3 regions of the Brochothrix thermosphacta DSM 20171 genome follow, and region 2 is predicted to be linked to each of the others. Evidence: a T-box and tRNA genes for the amino acid it is inferred to sense, from the RefSeq annotation. Region 2 holds a T-box; the other regions hold tRNA genes.

Region 1 (4,520 bases), 180 kb from region 2:
TGATGTTAATACAACCAATGGAATTTGAGAGAGGTTAGCTTCTACTACTGCTGGCATATAGTTAGCTGCTGCTGTGCCTGATGTGCAAAGCAATACAACGGGACGGTGTGACGCTTTAGCCAATCCCAATGCGAAAAAACCTGCTGAACGTTCATCAATATCCACATATATTTTTAAAGTCGGATGTTCTGCCATTAGCATTGCTAACGGCGTTGAACGTGAACCTGGACTGATCACTGCATCCTTGACTCCTGCTTGTACAAGCTCTTCAATAAAAGACGAAAGATAACGCGTCATTTCAATTTGATGCTGTGTCATTGTCTGTCCCTCCTAATAATCTTAACATTGGTTGAAATTTCATTGCTGTTTCATGCCATTCATTTTCAGGAACAGAATCCGCAACAATCCCACAACCCGCAAATAAGCGAGCTGTTTTTTCTTGTGCAGCTAATGAGCGAATACCTACTGCGAATTCGCCGTTTTCATTACTATCATACCAACCGATTGGTGCACCAAAAAAGCCTCGGATAAGCGGTTCTTCTTTTGCAATCCATTCCACTGTTTTCTTAGATGGAAAACCACCTAAAGCTGGGGTTGGATGCATTTGTTTCACCAATGTTAAAAAAGACATTCCACTATTTAATTCGGCCTTAATGGGTGTATATAGATGTTGAATATCACGATTGCTTAAAATTTGAGGCTGTGATGAGTAGTTTAAATCATGACAAAGACCTGCTAATTTATTAGTAATCATGCTCACAACAATTTCATGCTCATGTAGATTTTTAGGATCTGCCAATAATTCATCGGCGTACATTTGTCGCTGTTCTTCTGTTTTTCCTGCTGCAATTGACCCTGCGACACCTGCTGAATAGATTGATTGCCCTTCTTTATATAATAAACGCTCAGGTGATGCACCTAAAAAGCTAGTGCCTTGATAACGCAACAAATAACGGTAACAATTCGGTTGTTGTAAAAGTAAGGCTGCCATTAATTCACCAATGTGTAATGAACGATTAAACACAATTTCTTTTTGGCGTGCAAGGACGACTTTCGTAAATACACCTGCCTCAATATGTTCAATGCCCTTATTTAACATCTTATCCCAATCAGTGGGCGTAATCAAATCTTCAATCTTCTTAATTATTAAAGGTGTTCTTTCTTTTTCTGACGTTATATTTAAAGTCCTTGCTTGCGCATAACTGTTATTCAGTTTTTTTTCAATACTCATAAAAGTATCATCCGCTTGAACAATGCAATTAATTGTCAACGTATTTAGCTTCTCTTTGCGCATAAACATTAACTCAGGTAACAAAAACATCTGTTTTCCAAAAACACTCCAAATTGTTCCAGTTGTTTCTGCTTTATCATCAAAACTAAAACCACCAAAAAGTAATGGCAAACCACTATTTGCCTTATCTTGATCGCTTATTACTGCATCTTTTAGAAGCTGCGACCACTCTTGTTGTACCCCTGTTGCACTCATCATTTTTTCATTAAACACTGCCGCTGTCTTTATCCCTGTAAATTCTAATGAATCATCGGGTGTTTGCCAATAAAAAGCATCCTCTGTTTGAGGTAAATTAATTAACACCTTTGGAAAATTAATTTCTTCTATCGGAGTAATGATGCTCAATAACACTGCATTTTCAGTCTTTCTTGCTTGTTCAACTGCCTGTTTAATAGACTCTGTCACTTTATTTGCTAGTTTCATTAGATATATCGCCCCTATATAGATGCTCCATATAAAAAGAGAGAAACTATTCGAACGCATAAAACCAACGAATAGCTCTTTTTATATCAGCTTATGTTTACTCTGCCACACCAATTATAACAAAAAATATCACTGTATCATACTCTTACTTACTGTTATGGCAGTTTATAGTGTGTTATAGTTAAATTTGTATAATTACGCAATAAAGGAGAGGGTTTTTTTGAAACAAGGTCAGAGTTCTAAACTGGCTCGCATCACACAAAATAAATGGTGGAAATTATTACGTCCACATACGTTGGCTTCCAGCTATGTTCCTGTATTTGTTGGTTCTGCAGCAGCATTGCACTATTCAACCTTTAAGGTCTTACCATTTTTAGCAATGTTATTTGCAGCCTTTTTAATTCAAACAGGAACTAATCTATTTAATGAGTACTACGATTATAAACGTGGTCATGACGATGAAAATAAAGTAGGTCATGGTGGTGCTATCACAAAAGAGAAGATGTCTGCTAGCTTGATTCGCAATTTAGCCATTTTAAGCTTCCTAATCGCCCTTCTTCTAGGCGTCTATCTTTGTATCACTGTGAGTTGGTATCTCGCTGCTATCGGAGTAATTTCAATGATTGTCGGCTTTTTATATACCGGTGGTCCACTCCCAATTGCACATACACCCTTTGGTGAATTGATCGCTGGATTTTTCATGGGTGGTATTATTACTTACCTCAGCTTTTTTATTCAGACAGGCTACTTGAATAAAACAATTATTTTCCTTTCATTCCCGTTAATCGTTATGATTGGTAACATGTTGTTAGCAAACAGCTTACGTGATATTGAAGAAGATACTCGCAACGGACGACTCACTTTAGCAATCTTACTGGGTAGACGTTGGGCAACGGTATTTTATGCAGCTATGTGGTTATTCGCATTTGGATGGACTTGGTCATTAGTATTTACAATGAACCTTACACCATTCCTCTTTATTACACTTATTGCTGTACCACCAGCACTCATGTCTATCTATATCTTTTGGAAACAAAATGAAGTCATGAAGATGATTCCTGGAATGGCTACATGTTCTAAGGCAATCAAATATTACGGATTACTGACAGCACTCGCTTTAATCATTGGCTTAGCTTTTTAAATCAAACAGTTATTATATTAAAGAAGCACTTACGTCGGCAAATAGGCCCTCATAAGTGCTTCTTTTTTGGAGCTAATAATTTCACAAATTCCGAAATCGTTTTTTCTCTGTTTCAATAATTAATCGTATACAAAAAAAGAGGATAGAACTTAATCTATACTCCAAAAAGGTTCTTAATTTAATAGAATGGATTGGTACTCGCTTTCACTCCGCCCCATACTGTCCTCGTATGCGGAGAAATTCACTACGAGAAAAATAAAAAAAGATGCTAACTTTAAAAGTTAACATCTTTACTGTTATGACCCGTACGGGATTCGAACCCGTGATACCGCCGTGAAAGGGCGGTGTCTTAACCGCTTGACCAACGGGCCTAAATATAATACGGAGAAAGAGGGATTTGAACCCTCGCGCCGCTTTCGCGACCTACACCCTTAGCAGGGGCGCCTCTTCAGCCACTTGAGTATTTCCCCTAACTCCGCAAGTAGGGCTCGAACCTACGACAACACGATTAACAGTCGTGTGCTCTACCAACTGAGCTATTGCGGATAACAATGGGCCTAAATGGACTCGAACCATCGACCTCACGCTTATCAGGCGTGCGCTCTAACCAGCTGAGCTATAGGCCCTATTTTCTAACTTACTAAAGCGAGTGATCGGGATCGAACCGACGACAACAGCTTGGAAGGCTGTAGTTTTACCACTAAACTACACTCGCATATACAAAAGGCGGATGATGGGGATCGAACCCACGCATGCCTGAACCACAATCAGGTGTGTTAACCACTTCACCACAACCGCCATCATAAAATATGGCTCAGGACAGAGTCGAACTGCCGACACACGGAGCTTCAATCCGTTGCTCTACCAACTGAGCTACTGAGCCAAAAAAAAACGGTCTGGACGGGACTCGAACCCGCGACCTCCTGCGTGACAGGCAGGCATTCTAACCAGCTGAACTACCAGACCAAAAACTTGTTTGCAAGCTAACTTGCAATTGCGGGAGCTGGATTTGAACCAACGACCTTCGGGTTATGAGCCCGACGAGCTACCAGACTGCTCCATCCCGCGATAATATAAATAGTACTTGTTAATTTACTGTGTATCAACTGCTCGATTAAAACCTTCACAGTGATTCTCAGTTAAGGAGGATGAGGGATTCGAACCCCCGCGCGATTTTACTCGCCTGACGGTTTTCAAGACCGTTCCCTTCAGCCAGACTTGGGTAATCCTCCGAAATAAAAATGATGATAATGGACCTTGTAGGACTCGAACCTACGACCGGACGGTTATGAGCCGTCTGCTCTAACCAACTGAGCTAAAGGTCCTGCATTATAATAAAAAAATGGTAGCGGCAGAGGGAGTCGAACCCACGACCTTTCGGGTATGAACCGAATGCTCTAGCCAGCTGAGCTACACCGCCATATATAATATAATGAGTTTGCTTTTGTTGGTGGAGCCTAGCGGGATCGAACCGCTGACCTCCTGCGTGCAAGGCAGGCGCTCTCCCAGCTGAGCTAAGGCCCCATAAAAATGGGTAATTACTGGAATATTACGTTTGTATATGTATGTCTATACAATCGGGAAGACAGGATTCGAACCTGCGACCCCTTGGTCCCAAACCAAGTGCTCTACCAAGCTGAGCTACTTCCCGTGCTGTAAATGCGC
Region 2 (4,520 bases):
ACACACCTTATTTTGACTCATATTTCATCGCGTTATATGTTTGATGACTTGAAAAAACTGGCGCAAGAAGCGCGAAGTGTTTTTGAAAATACAGATATTGCAGATGACTTTTCAACGTTCGAGATACCTTATCAAAAGTAAAAAGTAGGGTTGTCTATTTAATGGTTAAGGGAGGTTTAAGATGGAACGTACAATTATTGTGACAGGGGCATCTAGCGGTGTTGGTTTTGAAATAGCAAGTCAGCTTTTAAAACAGGGAGACACGGTTATTTTGTTGGCACGACGTATCGAAACGATGACAAAACTAGTAGAAGATTATCCTGCTAAAGGGTATGTTTATACCTGTGATGTAAGTAACTCCGATGCTGTTAAAATAACAATAACGAGTATTCTAGAAAAATTCCCAAGAATTGATGGGGTGATTCATTGTGCTGGTTTTGGTTTATTTGAATTAGCGGAAAAAACACCAATTAAAAGCGTGGAAGGTATGTTGTTAACCAATGTTAGTGGGGGGATTCATATCAATCAACTTTTATTGCCACGTTTTAAAGCGCAACAAGCAGGTCATATTATGATGGTAGCCTCTGTAGCAGGCAAGCTAGCGACACCGAAAACAAGTGCATATGCTGCGAGTAAATTTGCTGTGATCGGTTATGCTAATGCGTTGCGGATGGAGGTAGCGGCCGATAATATTTTTGTGACAACAATTAATCCCGGCCCGATTACAACCCCATTTTTTGATATTGCAGATAAAGAGGGGACATATTTAAAAGATGTCGCGCGTTTTAGCTTACAACCAGAAGTAGTTGCGTCTAAAATGATTAAGCTGATTGGCAAGCGTAAAAGAGAATTGACTTTGCCATTTACAATGGCTTTAGGCGCTCGATTACACTCGCTTTTCCCACGTACTGTGGAATGGATTGCAAAACCCTTTTTCTTGAAAAAATAAATGGAAATATCTAGCTCTATCGATATACTTTTACGAACTTTGGTGCTAAACTTAAATAGAACAGATGTTCTGTTTGGGGAGGTGATAGAGTGGAAACGAAACGTAAAATTATTCATATTGATATGGACGCTTTTTATGCACAAGTAGAACAGCGTGATTTGCCATCATTAAAAGGGAAGCCTGTTGTGATAGCTAGTGATCCACGTGTTTCAAAACGAGGCGTTGTAGCAACTGCCTCTTACGAAGCGAGAAAGTTCGGCATTCACTCAGCGATGCCGAGTGTTGAAGCGTTGAAACTTTGTCCACAAGCGGTTTTTATCTCCCCACGAATGTCGCGATATCAAGAAATATCGGTCAAAATTCATGAAATATTCCATCGTTTTACGGATGAAATAGAACCGTTATCATTAGATGAAGCTTATCTTGATGTAACAGTTAATAAAATAAACGAACCTTCAGCTAGCCGGTTAGCGCAAAAGATTCAAGCGACCATTTATGATGAATTGCAACTGACAGCATCAGCAGGGGTCTCCTACAATAAATTTATCGCTAAGATGGCATCTGATTATAAAAAGCCAGCAGGTAGAACAGTGATTACGCCAGAAAAAGCACTTGCTTTTATCGCAGCCTTACCGATAGATGCTTTTTATGGTGTGGGTCATGTAACTGCTGAAAAAATGCACACACTAGGCATTCATACAGGTGCCGATTTATATCAATGGTCAGAATGGGATTTAATCATACAGTTTAAAAAAAGAGGGTACCAACTCTATCGATTAGTTAGAGGTATTGATGACTCGCCAGTTCGCTCACAACGTACACGTAAATCGTTTGGACGTGAAACAACCTTTGCCGCAGATGTAGTGGATGAAGCGGAGTTACAATTAGCTTTACGCTCTTTCTCACAAAGAATATCAAAAACCTTGGTTGATAAGCAGATGAGTGCACAGACGATTGTTTTGAAAATTAGATATAATGATTTCACGACTCAAACACGTCGTTTAACTTTGCCAATGCGTTTGACTGAAAGTCATGAACTTTATTTTTATGGGATGCAAATTTTTGAAGAAATGTGGGAACAACGACCGGTGCGTTTGATTGGTTTAACAGTGACAGGACTAGAAACGAGACAGTTTGAAAATATGAAATTGGTAGGGTTGTAAACGGGGGCGTTAAAAATGGAACGATGTGAAGGATTAATTATTCGCGTGATGGATTACCGTGAATCAGATAAAATCATTCGGCTCTATACAAAAGAGTTTGGGAAAATCAGTCTGGTTGCACATGGGGCAAAAAAAAGTAATAGCCGCATTGCTGCAGCCACACAGTTGTTTACCTATGGAGAATTCATGTTTTTTGGAAATAAAGGTTTGGGTACTTTGCAACAGGGTGAAGTAATCGAACGATTCCCAACGATAGCTAGTGATATTTTCACAACAGCGTATGGTTCTTATTGTGTTGATTTATTGGACAAGGCTGTTGAGGAACGTGAACCTAATCAAGCGCTTTTTCAATTAATTTATCAGGTGTTAGAGAGCATGAATGCGGGTGAAGATGCGCAAGTATTGTCTCAAATTTTTGAAATGAAAATGCTGAATACGTTAGGGCATTATCCAGAGCTGCGAGGGTGTGTACTTACAGGTGATACGGAAGGGCCGTTTGATCTCTCCATTAAAAATAATGGTTTGATTACGCAACGTTGTTTTGAGGATGATCCTCATCGAATGCATTTATCGGATAAAGTAGTTTATCTCCTGCGATTATATTATTTATTAGATTTTAGCCGTATTGGCAAAATTGATGTTAATCAAGCGACGACAGATGAAGTGCAACGTGCAATTGATGCTTACTATGATGAAGTTTCAGGATTAAATTTAAAAACCAAACGCTTTTTAAAACAAATGTCAACTTGGAGTACTGATTTACAGAAAAAAGATGGCGGAACAACCTGATTATTGACAGTGAAATTCTTGACAAAAACCACTATTTACAGTATCTTTATAGAAGTATATAAAGCAATGAAGAGCAGTAGTAGCAAACTGAACCGGTTGAAGTGAGTATGGGCTAGTGGGAACCATATAATACGGCATTTGTGAAGGCAGCTTGGAGCTTATTTTCTTGAGGTGGATGATTGTAAAATCATCAAGTAGGGTGGAACCGCGATATTTATCGTCCCTATGTTAGTCATTGTGATTAGCATAGGGACGTTTTTTTGTGCTTATTCAAACAATGCGAAAAAAAGCTAAAAGGAGAATGTGAAATGAACGTACAAACAATGATTCAAACACTGCAAGCTTATTGGGCAGAACAAAATTGCTTACTATTACAATCATACGATGTAGAAAAAGGGGCCGGAACAATGAGTCCGTATACTTTTTTACGTGCAATCGGACCAGAACCTTGGGCAGCTTGTTATGTAGAACCATCACGTCGTCCTGATGACGGTCGTTATGGTGAAAACCCTAACCGTTTATTCCAACATCACCAATTCCAAGTGGTCATTAAACCATCACCAGATAATATTCAAGAATTGTATTTAAGTTCGTTGGAAGCAATCGGTATTGATCCGCTTAAACATGATATTCGTTTTGTTGAAGATAACTGGGAAAATCCGTCAATGGGTTGTGCTGGTTTAGGTTGGGAAGTTTGGTTAGATGGTATGGAAATCACTCAATTCACTTATTTCCAACAAGTGGGTGGTTTAGAATGTTCACCTGTTACAAGTGAAATTACTTATGGAATTGAACGTCTTGCTTCGTATATTCAAGAAAAAGAAAGTGTTTTTGAATTAGAATGGAACAATGGTGTCACATATCGTATGTTGTTTGGCCAAGCAGAGTATGAGCATTCGAAATATGCATTTGAAACATCTAATCAAGAGATGTTATTAGAAAACTTTACGACCTTTGAACAAGAGGCATTAGCACAATTAGAATTAGGGTTAGTACACCCAGCTTATGATTATATTTTAAAATGTTCACACACATTCAACTTGCTTGATGCTCGTGGTGCAGTTTCGGTCACAGAACGCGCGAATTACATTGGCCGTATTCGTAAACTAGCACGCGGCGTTGCTAAAACGTATGTCGCTGAACGTGAAAAATTGGGCTTCCCAATGTTGAAAAAGGAGGATTAAGCAGATGACACAAGATATTTTATTAGAAATTGGTTTAGAAGAAATGCCTGCAAAATATGTGCAAGCTTCTGAAATTCAATTGAAAGAACATGTACAAGCATGGTTAACAGAACAAGGATTAGAACATGGCGAAGTATCATCTTATTCAACACCACGTCGTTTAGCAGTGACAGTGCAAGCCGTTGCAGAATCACAAGCTGACCGTGAAGATGAGGTGCGAGGACCTGCTAAAAAGACAGCTTTAGATGAAAACGGCGAGTGGTCACGCGCAGCACAAGGTTTTGTAAGAGGTCAAGGTGTATCAACAGATGACATCTACTTTAAAGAAGTGAAAGGGACGGAATATGTGTTTGTTTTGAAAAAAACAACGGGTGTTTCGACAACCGAACTTTTAAAAGAATGGGACAAAATTGTCTTAGGTTTAAATTTCCCAGT
Region 3 (4,520 bases), 180 kb from region 2:
ACCTCTAACCGCTTGATTCGTAGTCAAGTACTCTATCCAATTGAGCTATGGGCGCTTTTTATTAGTCGTACTATGCCGAGGGCCGGAATCGAACCGGCACGGTGATCACTCACCGCAGGATTTTAAGTCCTGTGCGTCTGCCAGTTCCGCCACCCCGGCTTAAAAATTTTATTACAAGCGAAAGACGAGATTCGAACTCGCGACCCCCACCTTGGCAAGGTGATGTTCTACCACTGAACTACTTTCGCATATGAGCCGTGCTGGGCTCGAACCAGCGACCCTCTGATTAAAAGTCAGATGCTCTACCAACTGAGCTAACGGCTCTTGTTTTTCAACAAGCTGAATATTTATTTCTAGCAACATCTTCTAGGAAGATGTATGCCGACTGCAGGAGTCGAACCCGCGACCTACTGATTACAAATCAGTTGCTCTACCAACTGAGCTAAGTCGGCTTAACACGACAATAGTAAGTATAACACGTATGCTTTCATTGTCAATATTTTTTTACTGCTATGACCCGTACGGGATTCGAACCCGTGATACCGCCGTGAAAGGGCGGTGTCTTAACCGCTTGACCAACGGGCCTAAATATAATACGGAGAAAGAGGGATTTGAACCCTCGCGCCGCTTTCGCGACCTACACCCTTAGCAGGGGCGCCTCTTCAGCCACTTGAGTATTTCCCCTAACTCCGCAAGTAGGGCTCGAACCTACGACAACACGATTAACAGTCGTGTGCTCTACCAACTGAGCTATTGCGGATAACAATGGGCCTAAATGGACTCGAACCATCGACCTCACGCTTATCAGGCGTGCGCTCTAACCAGCTGAGCTATAGGCCCTATTTTCTAACTTACTAAAGCGAGTGATCGGGATCGAACCGACGACAACAGCTTGGAAGGCTGTAGTTTTACCACTAAACTACACTCGCATATACAAAAGGCGGATGATGGGGATCGAACCCACGCATGCCTGAACCACAATCAGGTGTGTTAACCACTTCACCACAACCGCCATCATAAAATATGGCTCAGGACAGAGTCGAACTGCCGACACACGGAGCTTCAATCCGTTGCTCTACCAACTGAGCTACTGAGCCAAAAAAAAACGGTCTGGACGGGACTCGAACCCGCGACCTCCTGCGTGACAGGCAGGCATTCTAACCAGCTGAACTACCAGACCAAAAACTTGTTTGCAAGCTAACTTGCAATTGCGGGAGCTGGATTTGAACCAACGACCTTCGGGTTATGAGCCCGACGAGCTACCAGACTGCTCCATCCCGCGATAATATAAATAGTACTTGTTAATTTACTGTGTATCAACTGCTCGATTAAAACCTTCACAGTGATTCTCAGTTAAGGAGGATGAGGGATTCGAACCCCCGCGCGATTTTACTCGCCTGACGGTTTTCAAGACCGTTCCCTTCAGCCAGACTTGGGTAATCCTCCGAAATAAAAATATTTGATTTTAACTTTTAACTAGTTTTGCTTACCTTACTCACTTATGTTTGTAAGTTACTGTTATCAACTGCTATAGTATAAACCATCACAGTGAGTTCAGTTAAGGAGGATGAGGGATTCGAACCCCCGCGCGATTTTACTCGCCTGACGGTTTTCAAGACCGTTCCCTTCAGCCAGACTTGGGTAATCCTCCGAAATAAAAATATTTGATTTTAACTTTTAACTAGTTTTGCTTACCTTACTCGCTTACGTTTGTAAGTTACTGTTATCAGCTGCTATAGTATAAAACCATCACAGTGAGTTCAGTTAAGGAGGATGAGGGATTCGAACCCCCGCGCGATTTTACTCGCCTGACGGTTTTCAAGACCGTTCCCTTCAGCCAGACTTGGGTAATCCTCCGAAATAAAAATATTAGATTACAACTCTTTACAGAGTCAAGACTACTTTGCTTACTTCGTTTACAAAGCACTGTTATTACCTGTTATAGTACAAAACCATCACAGTAATTTCAGTTAAGGAGGATGAGGGATTCGAACCCCCGCGCGATTTTACTCGCCTGACGGTTTTCAAGACCGTTCCCTTCAGCCAGACTTGGGTAATCCTCCAAGGTGAAAATATATAGCGGCAGAGGGAGTCGAACCCACGACCTTTCGGGTATGAACCGAATGCTCTAGCCAGCTGAGCTACACCGCCATGATGTTATTACTTAACTATTAATAAAAATTGGTGGAGCCTAGCGGGATCGAACCGCTGACCTCCTGCGTGCAAGGCAGGCGCTCTCCCAGCTGAGCTAAGGCCCCATAAAAATGGGTAATTACTGGAATATTACGTTTGTATATGTATGTCTATACAATCGGGAAGACAGGATTCGAACCTGCGACCCCTTGGTCCCAAACCAAGTGCTCTACCAAGCTGAGCTACTTCCCGTGCTGTAAATGCGCCCAAGAGGAGTCGAACCTCTAACCGCTTGATTCGTAGTCAAGTACTCTATCCAATTGAGCTATGGGCGCTTTTTATTAGTCGTACTATGCCGAGGGCCGGAATCGAACCGGCACGGTGATCACTCACCGCAGGATTTTAAGTCCTGTGCGTCTGCCAGTTCCGCCACCCCGGCTTAAAAATTTTATTACAAGCGAAAGACGAGATTCGAACTCGCGACCCCCACCTTGGCAAGGTGATGTTCTACCACTGAACTACTTTCGCATATGAGCCGTGCTGGGCTCGAACCAGCGACCCTCTGATTAAAAGTCAGATGCTCTACCAACTGAGCTAACGGCTCTTGTCATTTGTCAACAAGATTAATTATAACATTTCGATATGGTTTTGACAAGTATTTTTTGAATTTTTCCAAAAAATATATGCCGACTGCAGAAGTCGAATCCGCGACCTACTGATTACAAATCAGTTGCTCTACCAGCTGAGCTAAGTCGGCAAAAAAATGGTGGGGGATGACGGGCTCGAACCGCCGACCCTCTGCTTGTAAGGCAGATGCTCTCCCAGCTGAGCTAATCCCCCATTGCTTGGCAACGTCCTACTCTCACAGGGGGAGACCCCCAACTACCATCGGCGCTAAAGAGCTTAACTACTGTGTTCGGGATGGGAACAGGTGTATCCTCTTTGCTATCGTCACCAAACGTTTTTTTGAATTTTATCTAAGCTTCGTTTTTCGTTGTTGTCTTCTTCATCTCAATTGTCACATACCCTAAGTATGTTCCTCAATCGATTCATAAACGCCTAGAATAACTCGCTTTTACAAAATTCATATTAACAGATACATTACCTGTTAATTGCTTGGATAATATGAAATTATCAAGAGAATTTGCACTCTCAAAACTGAATACTTATTGATATAGAAAGAATTTGCGACAACCAATCGTCATTTTCGCTTTTTTAAAAATTAATAAGGTTAAGTCCTCGACCTATTAGTATTCGTCCGCTCCATACATTGCTGTACTTCCACTCCGAACCTATCAACCTGATCGTCTCTCAGGGGTCTTACTCACATAAAGTGATGGGAAATCTCATCTCGAGGGGGGCTTCACGCTTAGATGCTTTCAGCGTTTATCCCTTCCACACATAGCTACCCAGCGATGCTCCTGGCGGAACAACTGGTACACCAGCGGTGTGTCCATCCCGGTCCTCTCGTACTAAGGACAGCTCCTCTCAAATTTCCTGCGCCCGCGACGGATAGGGACCGAACTGTCTCACGACGTTCTGAACCCAGCTCGCGTACCGCTTTAATGGGCGAACAGCCCAACCCTTGGGACCGACTACAGCCCCAGGATGCGATGAGCCGACATCGAGGTGCCAAACCTCCCCGTCGATGTGGACTCTTGGGGGAGATAAGCCTGTTATCCCCGGGGTAGCTTTTATCCGTTGAGCGATGGCCCTTCCATGCGGAACCACCGGATCACTAAGCCCGACTTTCGTCCCTGTTCGACTTGTAGGTCTCACAGTCAAGCTCCCTTGTGCCTTTACACTCTGCGAATGATTTCCAACCATTCTGAGGGAACCTTTGGGCGCCTCCGTTACTCTTTAGGAGGCGACCGCCCCAGTCAAACTGCCCATCTGACACTGTCTCCCACCCCGATAAGGGGTGCGGGTTAGAATGGTCATGTCACAAGGGTAGTATCCCACCAACGCCTCCTCCGAAGCTAGCGCTCCGGAATCTAAGGCTCCTACCTATCCTGTACAAGTGACACAAACATTCAATATCAGATTGCAGTAAAGCTCCACGGGGTCTTTCCGTCCTGTCGCGGGTAACCTGCATCTTCACAGGTACTATAATTTCACCGAGTCTCTTGTTGAGACAGTGCCCAAATCGTTACACCTTTCGTGCGGGTCGGAACTTACCCGACAAGGAATTTCGCTACCTTAGGACCGTTATAGTTACGGCCGCCGTTTACTGGGGCTTCAATTCGCACCTTCGCTTGCGCTAAGCACTCCTCTTAACCTTCCAGCACCGGGCAGGTGTCAGCCCATATACGTCATCTTACGATTTTGCATAGACCTGTGTTTTTGGTAAACAGTCGCTTGGGCCTATTCACTGCGGCTCTCTCAGG

What was found. The T-box of region 2 lies ahead of glyQ (glycine--tRNA ligase subunit alpha). A T-box ahead of a tRNA ligase gene usually reads a tRNA of that ligase, here a tRNA-Gly.
Region 1: it encodes a tRNA-Gly, which carries the amino acid that the T-box ahead of glyQ (glycine--tRNA ligase subunit alpha) is inferred to sense. The anticodon was not compared.
Region 3: it encodes a tRNA-Gly, which carries the amino acid that the T-box ahead of glyQ (glycine--tRNA ligase subunit alpha) is inferred to sense. The anticodon was not compared.

What each region holds. Positions count from the first base shown of each region.
Region 1 covers NZ_CP145608.1:931,852-936,371, reverse strand. The annotation lists gene menD (2-succinyl-5-enolpyruvyl-6-hydroxy-3-cyclohexene-1-carboxylic-acid synthase) at 1-318, opposite strand, end outside; gene V6S17_RS04890 (isochorismate synthase) at 299-1,714, opposite strand; gene V6S17_RS04885 (1,4-dihydroxy-2-naphthoate polyprenyltransferase) at 1,935-2,855, shown strand; tRNA gene V6S17_RS04880 (tRNA-Glu) at 3,155-3,226, opposite strand; tRNA gene V6S17_RS04875 (tRNA-Ser) at 3,238-3,325, opposite strand; tRNA gene V6S17_RS04870 (tRNA-Asn) at 3,329-3,401, opposite strand; tRNA gene V6S17_RS04865 (tRNA-Ile) at 3,408-3,481, opposite strand; tRNA gene V6S17_RS04860 (tRNA-Gly) at 3,500-3,570, opposite strand; tRNA gene V6S17_RS04855 (tRNA-His) at 3,581-3,653, opposite strand; tRNA gene V6S17_RS04850 (tRNA-Phe) at 3,666-3,738, opposite strand; tRNA gene V6S17_RS04845 (tRNA-Asp) at 3,748-3,821, opposite strand; tRNA gene V6S17_RS04840 (tRNA-Met) at 3,850-3,923, opposite strand; tRNA gene V6S17_RS04835 (tRNA-Ser) at 3,998-4,087, opposite strand; tRNA gene V6S17_RS04830 (tRNA-Ile) at 4,107-4,180, opposite strand; tRNA gene V6S17_RS04825 (tRNA-Met) at 4,199-4,275, opposite strand; tRNA gene V6S17_RS04820 (tRNA-Ala) at 4,304-4,379, opposite strand; tRNA gene V6S17_RS04815 (tRNA-Pro) at 4,433-4,506, opposite strand; tRNA gene V6S17_RS04810 (tRNA-Arg) at 4,516-4,520, opposite strand, start outside.
Region 2 covers NZ_CP145608.1:1,109,556-1,114,075, forward strand. The annotation lists gene rnz (ribonuclease Z) at 1-141, shown strand, start outside; gene V6S17_RS05725 (SDR family NAD(P)-dependent oxidoreductase) at 182-949, shown strand; gene dinB (DNA polymerase IV) at 1,039-2,112, shown strand; gene recO (DNA repair protein RecO) at 2,128-2,901, shown strand; T-box leader at 2,959-3,129, shown strand; gene glyQ (glycine--tRNA ligase subunit alpha) at 3,210-4,085, shown strand; gene glyS (glycine--tRNA ligase subunit beta) at 4,090-4,520, shown strand, end outside.
Region 3 covers NZ_CP145608.1:927,318-931,837, reverse strand. The annotation lists tRNA gene V6S17_RS04810 (tRNA-Arg) at 1-55, opposite strand, end outside; tRNA gene V6S17_RS04805 (tRNA-Leu) at 74-159, opposite strand; tRNA gene V6S17_RS04800 (tRNA-Gly) at 177-248, opposite strand; tRNA gene V6S17_RS04795 (tRNA-Lys) at 252-324, opposite strand; tRNA gene V6S17_RS04790 (tRNA-Thr) at 380-452, opposite strand; tRNA gene V6S17_RS04785 (tRNA-Glu) at 514-585, opposite strand; tRNA gene V6S17_RS04780 (tRNA-Ser) at 597-684, opposite strand; tRNA gene V6S17_RS04775 (tRNA-Asn) at 688-760, opposite strand; tRNA gene V6S17_RS04770 (tRNA-Ile) at 767-840, opposite strand; tRNA gene V6S17_RS04765 (tRNA-Gly) at 859-929, opposite strand; tRNA gene V6S17_RS04760 (tRNA-His) at 940-1,012, opposite strand; tRNA gene V6S17_RS04755 (tRNA-Phe) at 1,025-1,097, opposite strand; tRNA gene V6S17_RS04750 (tRNA-Asp) at 1,107-1,180, opposite strand; tRNA gene V6S17_RS04745 (tRNA-Met) at 1,209-1,282, opposite strand; tRNA gene V6S17_RS04740 (tRNA-Ser) at 1,357-1,446, opposite strand; tRNA gene V6S17_RS04735 (tRNA-Ser) at 1,562-1,651, opposite strand; tRNA gene V6S17_RS04730 (tRNA-Ser) at 1,768-1,857, opposite strand; tRNA gene V6S17_RS04725 (tRNA-Ser) at 1,974-2,063, opposite strand; tRNA gene V6S17_RS04720 (tRNA-Met) at 2,078-2,151, opposite strand; tRNA gene V6S17_RS04715 (tRNA-Ala) at 2,183-2,258, opposite strand; tRNA gene V6S17_RS04710 (tRNA-Pro) at 2,312-2,385, opposite strand; tRNA gene V6S17_RS04705 (tRNA-Arg) at 2,395-2,468, opposite strand; tRNA gene V6S17_RS04700 (tRNA-Leu) at 2,487-2,572, opposite strand; tRNA gene V6S17_RS04695 (tRNA-Gly) at 2,590-2,661, opposite strand; tRNA gene V6S17_RS04690 (tRNA-Lys) at 2,665-2,737, opposite strand; tRNA gene V6S17_RS04685 (tRNA-Thr) at 2,818-2,890, opposite strand; tRNA gene V6S17_RS04680 (tRNA-Val) at 2,898-2,973, opposite strand; rRNA gene rrf (5S ribosomal RNA) at 2,977-3,092, opposite strand; rRNA gene V6S17_RS04670 (23S ribosomal RNA) at 3,361-4,520, opposite strand, start outside.